3 regions of the Bacillus sp. 2175 genome follow, and region 2 is predicted to be linked to each of the others. Evidence: riboswitches for the same ligand, from Rfam matches in the RefSeq annotation. Region 2 holds a riboswitch; each other region holds the start of a gene.
What was found. Region 2 has a riboswitch for S-adenosylmethionine ahead of ACXKY9_RS02755 (cyclase family protein). Riboswitches for the same ligand answer to the same signal wherever they lie in the genome.

Region 1 (3,287 bases), 2.4 Mb from region 2:
ATTTGTTGTTAATACAGATGCGATTGTTAATCTCTTTTTTTGCCCATAGCTTAGTGCTTGAATTGGCCAATTACGAAATGGATATAAACCACAAATTTTTAAAGTTCCTTCTACTCTATTCTTAATTTCTTCCTTAGAAAAATTATGTAATGTTAATGTAAATGAAACTTCTTCAAAAACAGTAGGCTGTGTAATCATATGATTTGGATTTTGCATCACGTAAGATATGATTTCCCCACGTTTACGAATAGACCAAGAACTAATATCTTCACCTTTTAACAAGATTTTCCCATTTTTCATTTTGTTTATGCCTATAAGACTATGAGCTAATGTTGATTTCCCTGCTCCATTATGTCCTAACAGTGCCACAATTTCTCCTTCATATATTGAAAGGTTTACATTTTCTAATACTTTTTGTTTATTAGAGTATGAAAATGATAAATTCTCCACTTTAAGTAATTCCTTGTTTTTAGTATTCCCTTTTAATATGACTTGTTTCTCCATCCACTCTTTTATAACGTTGCTTACCTTTTCTTTTTGAAGGTTTTCCATTGGATATATTACGTCATTATTACTATCAAAATGTAATCTCTTTAATGCTTCGATGTAAATAGGCTCTCTTAAGCCGATACGTGGTAATATATTTGACGCTAAGATTTCTTTTGGTGTTCCTATCGCAATGACTTTACCTTCATCAATTAATATAACTTTGTCTAAATCCAGGTTTAAAATTTCTTCTATTCTATGTTCGATAATAACAATCGTTTTATTATATTGTTCATGTATATCTTTCATAAGTTTTATCGTATGTAAGGCGCTTAGTGGATCTAAATTAGCTAACGGTTCATCGAACAATAATATATCCGCATTTGTTGTTAATAAACCCGCTAGAGAAACTGTTTGCTTTTGACCTCCTGATAATTCATATGGACTTTGTTTATGAAACGTATGCATCTTCACCTTTCTTAATGAGTCCGAAACAATCTTTTTCATGTCATCTTGCTTTACACATTCATTTTCTAAATAAAAAGCTACATCTTCCTCTACTGTCAGACCAATAAATTGAGCATCTTGATCTTGCAAAATTGTTCCTACCTGTTTACTTTGTTCAAAAATACTTCCTTCCCTCGGATCTTTACCGGCAATTAAAACGTTACCTGTACTATTCCCTTCGTAAGAAAATGGGATTAGCCCATTTATACAATGAGCTAATGTCGACTTTCCTGAGCCACTTCGTCCAGCAATTAGCACTTTTTCCCCAGGGTATATATGAAAGGTAATATCACTTAAAGTAGGCTGCACAGCATGCCCATATTGAAAGGTGAATTGTTCAAACGAAATAATTGGTTGCATGTTAACATCCCTACTTTTCAATTTTTAAATGTGTATGTTTCTTATTGGATTTCGCCAAACCAATTGTAAGTGGCAATCCAAGTACTAAGAAAACGATGACATCGGAAATTGTTGCTCCTAATACTTGTATAACAATTTTGTCAAATGGTTCTCCCATCACAATAATATCGAATGCCCCAGCAAATATAATAGCAATGACAATACCAACTAGCCCAGTAATTGCTAAATAAGAAATATCCCCCTTGTTAAATGACCCGTTTTTCACACTAAAACCAACTCTTTTTTGAATAAGCCCCATTGAAAAACCAATAATACCTGAACTAATAACCCAGCCCCACCAAATACCCCAGCCAGCAATCGTATCTGTTACGGTATGACCGATAAGTCCGATTAACAGTCCTGCCACTGGACCAAATAATGCTCCAAAAACAGTTAATATAGCTAATGCTGGTTTAATAAATGTATTCGGTGCAATGGAAAATCCCCAAAGTCCTAATATCCCGTATAATGCTGCTCCAATACCGATTGCTACTACTAACTTTGTTGATAATTTGTTCATGACAATTCCCCTCTCATATTAGTCAACTTTTATTACTCTATATTTAATTTAAAAATGAATTATGCATCGACACTCCCTTTCTATACAACAAAAAAATGACCTCTTACATAAGAGGTCATTTTCTTTCACATTCAAGAATCCTCTTATCTTTCAAAAAACACATCGTGTCCTCTGCGGAATTAGCACCTTCCTATAAAATTGCATAGGGGTTGCTGAGGTTTCTTAGGGCCGTTCCCTCCACCTCTCTGGATAAGTATTAATTTGTAATTCGTATTATGGCACTAAAAAGTATAAATTTCAATACTTTTCTCACTATTTTTATTTTTTATTAAATAGATCATTTAAATCATTGTATTCTTATCGGAATTGTGAAATAATAAATTCAAAATCGTTTCGGGAGGAATGCATTATGAAAGTTATTGGTTTGATTGGAGGATTAAGTTGGGAATCTACATCATTATACTATAAACATATTAATACACTTACACTCTCTCAATACGATCAAAATGCAAAGTTAGTTTTATATAGTATGGACTTTGGTGAAGTAACTACTTTATTACAAAACCATCAATATGAAGAAGTGAAAAATGAACTAGTTACAGTTGCAAAGAAAGTTGAAAAATCTGGGGCTGAATGTTTATTAATGTGTTCAAATACCGTACATCTATTTGCCGAAGAAGTAGAACAAGCAATATCTATCCCGCTTCTTCACATTGGTGATGTAAGTGCTAAAGAAATGGTAGAACAGAGTATAAAACGTATCGGACTATTAGGAACAAAACAAACGATGGAGCAAGATTTCTATAAATCACGATTAGCGAAATATAACATTGAGACAATTATCCCAAATGAAGAGGAAAGAACCTTTATCCACCATGTCATATTAGATGAATTAAGTAGAGGGATCATTTCAGAAACATCTAAAGAAAAGTTATTACAAATTACAAAATCATTAATTCAAAACGGCGCTGAAGGTATATTATTAGGCTGTACTGAAATACCTTTACTTATCTCCCAAAATGATCTTACTGTTCCCGTTTTTGATACTGCTTTTTTACACGCAAATACTGCTGTGCAATTTGCTGGATAAGAATATACAAGCATAAAGGTGAGAACCTCTATGCTTGTATACAGTTACGACTATTTATCCCGCTATTTATGGGTAGTAAAATCCCTACTGATTAAAATTTTACTTTATTTAAAAGAGATTCAATAACTGCAATTGCTTCTTTTGAACCACCACATTTTAAAAAGCTATCATTAAGTTTTCTTATACCATGTTTATACTTTTCATTTGAAAGAACATCTGTTACGGCCTCTTTTAAAGTGTGCACATTAACATGTTCTTTCAATAGTCTATGTGCCGCTTCAAGCT
Region 2 (3,287 bases):
AAAATTCTTCTCACTCATCTGTTGAAGTAGTTCTGGAAAATTAGAGTTTTTCGAATAAAAAATTGGTGATCGAATCCACTCAAGTAAAGCTGGGTTCGACTTCGCGAATAGTTGCAACGCCTTTTTAATATCCCAACCACTTATATCTAAATCATCACTAATTGGATATTCAATTACATCTCGTTTGTCATGAATTGATAAATACCATTCTACCGGATGTATATAAACAAACCTAACATCATAATCGCTATCTTTCGATGGAAACCCCCAAGCACGACTCCCTGATTCCACCGCAAACAAAATTTTCACATCATTCTCTTTTTCAATTCTTTCTAACTCCAACTCGATTTTCTCTCTCATTTCATAACATCTCCATTTTTTGATTATTTCCTTGGAAATTCGACAATACACTATTAATTTTACTACATACTAAAAAAACTGTCAGAAATTACTGACAGCCTAATAAAACTTCTATTGTTGCTTTTCAATTACAGTAGCAGCAATTCGTTCAAACTCTTTTTGAATCTCCTCTTTATATGCATCTACTATTGAAAAATCCATAGCAGCAATATAAATTCGTTCTAATTTATCACGAACCGATTTTGCTTTCGCTAAGAAAGACATTGCCTCATTCATTTTTGCTTTATACTGAATGGAAACATCACGAATTTCCTTCGCATATTTCTCATCAGTCCCTGGCGTAACAATAAGGGCATACATATCAATAATTTCATCACCCTCACGACTTGGAAAATATTCATGCGGTGCGGTGCTATCAAAAATTGCAAAGCCTAATTCTCTTACGATAACCATATCAAGACTATTCGGGTCAAATCCGCAATGATATACTTCAACTTCAAACCCTTTTTCTTCAGCTGCCTTAGCTAACTTTTTAAGCATCGTTGATTTTCCAGAACCTGGGCGCCCTTTTATAAAATAACGATGTGGTAACCCTTCTGTTAAATTAGGAACAAAATCAACTGCTCCTTTCGGTGTAGCAGCTCCTAAAAAACGATGTTTTACAAGCGATTTTCTCCCGCTTTTATCTGCAAATAATTTCTGGATTAGCTGATCGGTTAGTTCATTTGCTTTATTAAAATCTATATTATCAATATATATCTTCTCCCACTCATCATGTATAAGCAATGCCTCTTTAAAACGTGCGTAAGCAGACTGAAAAGCTTTACTTGCTTCTGAAACAAATCTTTCAATTTCTAACTTCTGCTTCCTTAATTTATCTGAGTCCCAAGCAATTCCTAAATTTATATACTCTTCAACAACTCCTGGCATTTTGGGCTCAATTACATGTGGTGATGTCCCATCAACAATTCCTACTTTTAATTTTGGGATAATTACACCATCAACCGATTTATTGTCAGAAGAACAATGTAAAAATTCAATATCATATCCTTTTTCAACCCATTCACGACCGATGGCCTTTATTAAAGAAGATTTCCCCGTTCCTGGACCACCCTTTAAGATAAATAATCTGTCTAACCCTTTTAAATTCTCTTCATATAAATTATGAAATCCCCTAGCTGTATTACCACCAGCATAATAATTCAATACATTTCCTGTCACTGCACTCACTCCTTCGCAGCATTGTATTTACATAAGCTACAATATGCGCGTAGCTTTATTTGGGTGAATACCTATTTTGTATTGCACGCAAAAAGGAAATGAATTACAATTTAACTATCGGAAAATTCCGATTTCAAAATTAAATACTTCTTTATCAAGAGAGGCAGAGGGACCGGCCCTTTGAAGCCCAGCAACCTCAGTTTATACGAACTGAATAGGTGCTAATTCCTGCAAAATGCATTGCATTTTGGAAGATAAAACTCAACTAGCATGTAAAGCTCACCTTTCTTGATATTGAAGGGTGAGCTTTTTATTATTTGAAAAACATATATTGGAGGTATGTAAAATGAAAGTAATTGATTTATCGCAAACATTTGAAAATAATATGTCTCAATTTCCTGGAACACCTAAAATACAACTAGAAGCTGTTACAAGTGTTGAAGAATCAGGCTATCAAGTTACAGATTTTCATTCTGTCGTTCATGTTGGCACGCATTGTGATGCTCCTGCGCATTTTATTTCAGGCGCAACGACCATCGATCAATTACCCCTAAATCAATTTGTAGGCGAAGCGGTTCTTATTGATGTAACTCATGTACAAGAACGAAAACTACCTAAAGAAGTACTGGACGATGCCGATATAAAAGAAGGAGATATTGTTATTTTCCATTCCAATCTATCTACTAAATGGAATACAGAGGCGTATGAGAAAGAAGCTTTTTATCTTTCTGAAGAATTAGCCGAGGAACTAGTACAATTAAAAGTAAAATCTGTCGGTTTAGATTTTATTTCTCCTGATGAGGTAACGACAGAAACATCACCAATTCATCACATACTACTTGGGAATAATATTTATTTAATCGAAAACTTAACAAACTTAGATGCCATTCACACGAAACGTTTCTTCTTCTCAGCAGCACCTTTAAAAATTAAAGATAGCGACGGTGCTTTTGCAAGAGCATTTGCTGTAATTTTTTAAACAAACTATACAAAAAAGCAAAGATCATCATTGACCTTTGCTTCTATTTTTTTTATTTAAATTAAGAAAGAATTGCTCAACATGAGGACGTAACCAAGCTAAATAATCCTTCTCTTTCTTCTTTGTACAAGCTATTTCTTCCCCATCTACCATTTCAACAAGTTCTAGTTCTAACAGTTGCTTCGTGAATGCTAACATATTCACTTCTTCGGATGGATACTCTTCTTTTAATTTCTCCTCAATTTCCCCCAATAAAAAACCGTCACGCATCATTGCCAATGCATCAATCCAAAGTGGCGGCATTTCATATTTTTCTCCTGTAATTGTGTCTTTTACAGTATAATTCTTTTGCTCTTTTCGAAATTGAATCGTGTGTAAACATACAGTCGAATTTAATGTTAATTCCATCATACCACCTCTTTCATAATATCTGCATAGAAAAAAGGATGCGCGTGCACCCCTTCTTATCTTTTCATAACACTACTGAACCGTTACATGAGCAATCAATCTCATGTCGATATTTTCCTTCATTATAAACGAAGTATTTTATAAAAAAAACCCTTCTTGAAACATTTTATAAAATGTTTATATTTACACAACAAGAACACTTTTCTGAAAAATCTTTTCTCAAATACATTAAACGGTCGGCAGAAAAATTTCTACTTTCGTTCCTACTCCTACACTACTTTGGATCGTGATACTCCCTTGATGTTCCTTAATAATTTTA
Region 3 (3,287 bases), 1.3 Mb from region 2:
GAATGGTGAACCGAAGCAAGTTGAGAATGTTGCTTGCGGAGATGTAACACCGCGCTCTGTTCCTGCTAGTTTACTAGTGTAACCACTTAAGAAATGATACATAGCTTGTTCTTTTGATAACTTACTGATTGGAGGCAATACGCCAGATGCATCAGCAGTTAAGAAAATGATTGTATTTGGGTGTCCAGCAACACTTGGCAGTACGATATTGTCGATCGCATGCATAGGGTATGCAGCACGAGTATTTTCTGTTAAAGTAGTATCGTTATAGTCTGCGATACGCGTTTGGTCATTAATGATAACGTTTTCTAAAACAGATCCAAATGTGATTGCATCGAAAATTTGTGGTTCTTTCTCGTGAGAAAGGTTTACACATTTCGCGTAGCAACCGCCTTCAATATTGAATACACCGTTATCAGACCAACCGTGCTCATCATCACCAATTAATTTACGGTTTGGATCAGCAGATAATGTTGTTTTACCTGTTCCAGATAAACCGAAGAATAATGCTACATCGCCTTCTTCACCTACGTTTGCAGAACAGTGCATAGAAAGAATATCTTGTTCAGGTAATAAGAAGTTCATAATAGAGAAGATTGATTTTTTCATTTCTCCAGCGTATTCTGTACCACCAATTAATACGATGCGTTTTTCGAATGAAACCATAATGAATGCTTCAGAGTTTGTACCGTCAACAGCTGGATCAGCTTTGAAATTCGGTGCAGAAACAATTGTGAACTCTGATTCATGAGTCGTTAATTCTTCTTCAGTTGGACGAATGAATAATTGATGTACAAATAAATTGTGCCATGCATATTCGTTAATAACTTGAATTGGTAGGCGGTAATTGCGGTCAGCGCCTGCAAATCCTTTGAAGACGAATAACTCTTCTTTTTCTTTTAAGTATTCTAAAACTTTAGTATATAATTTATTAAAATGTTCTTCAGAAATCGGTTGGTTCACAGCTCCCCAAGCAATTTTGTCAGCAACCGATGCTTCTTTCACAATAAATTTATCTTTAGGAGAACGTCCTGTATATTTTCCTGTTGAAGCAGAAACGGCACCAGTAGAAGTTAATTTCCCTTCATTTCGCATTAATACTTTTTCCACTAATTGCGGAACACTTAGTTGAATCTGTGCATTGCTTCCGTTCAATAATTCGTGTAAACCAATTTGGACATTCACAGTACTCATATTTATATACCATCCTTTTCATTTAATGAAATATTTCTCGTAATCCCCAACAAGAGTATAACACAATTATATAAATAATGTATACTATTTATTTCTTTTTGTTTGTGTGAATGCATTATTTCCTTATTAATATTTCATTTCAGGCGTATTGAGAAAAACTTTCAGGAAAATGTGAATATTAATTGACAAATGAATATCATTTCTTTAGTATAGGTTGGGACGGATACTCTCTTATCCCGAGCTGGCGGAGGGACAGGCCCGATGAAGCCCAGCAACCTCACTTGTATTGATAAATGCAGGTGAATAGGTGCTAAAACCTGTGCGAGGCTACAGGTCTCGAACGATAAGAGCGAAGGGCAAAAAGCAGTATGCAAGTAGCAAATTAAACCTTTCCTCTATGTAAAGTAGGAAAGGTTTTTCTGTATGCTTGTGTGGGAGAATAAATGTATGTCGCAGTTTGTGGCAAATTAAGGATGAGTTCCGTACAATATATACAATTACTGTAGGGAGGTTTACCACATGACAAAAAAACGTCATCTGTTCACATCTGAGTCTGTAACTGAAGGACATCCAGATAAAATTTGTGACCAAATTTCTGATTCAATTTTAGATGCGATCTTATCAAAAGACGCAAATGCACGTGTAGCTTGTGAAACAACTGTAACAACTGGTTTAGTATTGGTAGCGGGGGAAATTACGACTTCTACTTACGTAGATATTCCGAAAATCGTTCGTGAAACAATTCAAGGCATTGGTTACACACGCGCAAAATACGGATTCGATGCAGAAACTTGTGCTGTTTTAACATCTATCGATGAGCAGTCTGCTGACATCGCTATGGGTGTTGACCAAGCGCTAGAAGCACGCGAAGGTCAAATGACTGACGCTGAGATTGAGGCAATTGGTGCAGGAGACCAAGGTTTAATGTTTGGTTTTGCATGTAATGAAACACAAGAATTAATGCCACTTCCAATCTCGCTTGCTCACAAATTAGCTCGCCGTTTAACTGAAGTACGTAAAGATGATACATTATCATACTTACGTCCAGATGGAAAAACGCAAGTTACAGTTGAGTATGATGAAAATGGTAAACCAGTACGTGTTGATACTATCGTAATTTCTACACAACATCATCCAGATGTTACATGGGAAGAAATCGATCGCGACTTAAAAGAGCACGTAATTAAAGCTGTAGTACCAGCAGAATTAATGGATGGAGAAACGAAATTCTTCATTAATCCAACTGGCCGCTTCGTAATTGGTGGACCACAAGGTGATGCTGGTTTAACAGGACGTAAAATCATCGTTGATACTTACGGTGGATACGCTCGCCACGGTGGCGGTGCATTCTCTGGTAAAGATGCAACGAAAGTTGACCGTTCTGCAGCATATGCAGCTCGTTATGTTGCGAAAAACATCGTAGCAGCTGGTCTTGCTGAAAAAGCAGAAGTACAACTTGCATACGCAATCGGTGTAGCACAACCAGTATCAATTTCAGTTGATACATTCGGCACTGGTAAAGTATCTGAAGACGTACTAGTAGAACTAGTTCGTAACAACTTCGATCTTCGCCCGGCTGGTATTATTAAAATGTTAGACTTACGTCGCCCAATTTACAAACAAACAGCAGCTTACGGCCACTTCGGACGTACTGATGTAGATCTATCATGGGAACGTACAGACAAAGCTGCAGCTTTAAAAGAGCAAGCTGGTCTATAATATATGAAAAAAAGCTTTGCGCGGTGAGCGCAAAGCTTTTTTTATTTATAATTACGTTGGAATAAAGCGAAGAGTTCAATGTCATGCCAAGTGCCGTTGCGGAATATAGCTTCTTTACAAGTTCCTTCATGTTGAAAACCAAGTGATTTATATAATTTAACTGCTCTATCGTTAAAAGAAAATACTCGTAAAGAAAGGCGATGTAAATTTAATTCTAAAAATGCATAATCCAATAATAGGGTTAAAGCTTCCTGCCCATAACCTTGCCCCCAGTAATCCTTTTTACCAATATCAATAATGCATTCAGCGTTTCGATTATACGAATCAATATGAATTAAAGAAGTAATACCAATTGGAAGATGCGTAGCTTTTTC

Region 1: it holds a riboswitch for S-adenosylmethionine, as region 2 does, so the genes downstream of both, ACXKY9_RS14930 (ECF-type riboflavin transporter substrate-binding protein) here and ACXKY9_RS02755 (cyclase family protein) in region 2, are expected to answer to the same signal.
Region 3: it holds a riboswitch for S-adenosylmethionine, as region 2 does, so the genes downstream of both, metK (methionine adenosyltransferase) here and ACXKY9_RS02755 (cyclase family protein) in region 2, are expected to answer to the same signal.

Annotation. Positions count from the first base shown of each region.
Region 1 is NZ_CM173819.1:2,858,588-2,861,874, forward strand. Features, by position in the region: gene ACXKY9_RS14925 (ABC transporter ATP-binding protein) at 1-1,353, opposite strand, end outside; gene ACXKY9_RS14930 (ECF-type riboflavin transporter substrate-binding protein) at 1,364-1,912, opposite strand; SAM riboswitch class I at 2,053-2,168, opposite strand; gene ACXKY9_RS14935 (aspartate/glutamate racemase family protein) at 2,322-3,002, shown strand; gene ACXKY9_RS14940 (macrolide family glycosyltransferase) at 3,094-3,287, opposite strand, start outside.
Region 2 is NZ_CM173819.1:483,865-487,151, reverse strand. Features, by position in the region: gene ACXKY9_RS02765 (nucleotidyltransferase domain-containing protein) at 1-360, opposite strand, end outside; gene ACXKY9_RS02760 (PRK06851 family protein) at 472-1,581, opposite strand; SAM riboswitch class I at 1,730-1,842, shown strand; gene ACXKY9_RS02755 (cyclase family protein) at 1,928-2,560, shown strand; gene ACXKY9_RS02750 (hypothetical protein) at 2,588-2,968, opposite strand; gene ACXKY9_RS02745 (ATP-binding protein) at 3,197-3,287, opposite strand, start outside.
Region 3 is NZ_CM173819.1:4,490,449-4,493,735, reverse strand. Features, by position in the region: gene pckA (phosphoenolpyruvate carboxykinase (ATP)) at 1-1,194, opposite strand, end outside; SAM riboswitch class I at 1,423-1,544, shown strand; gene metK (methionine adenosyltransferase) at 1,714-2,913, shown strand; gene ACXKY9_RS23290 (GNAT family N-acetyltransferase) at 2,955-3,287, opposite strand, start outside.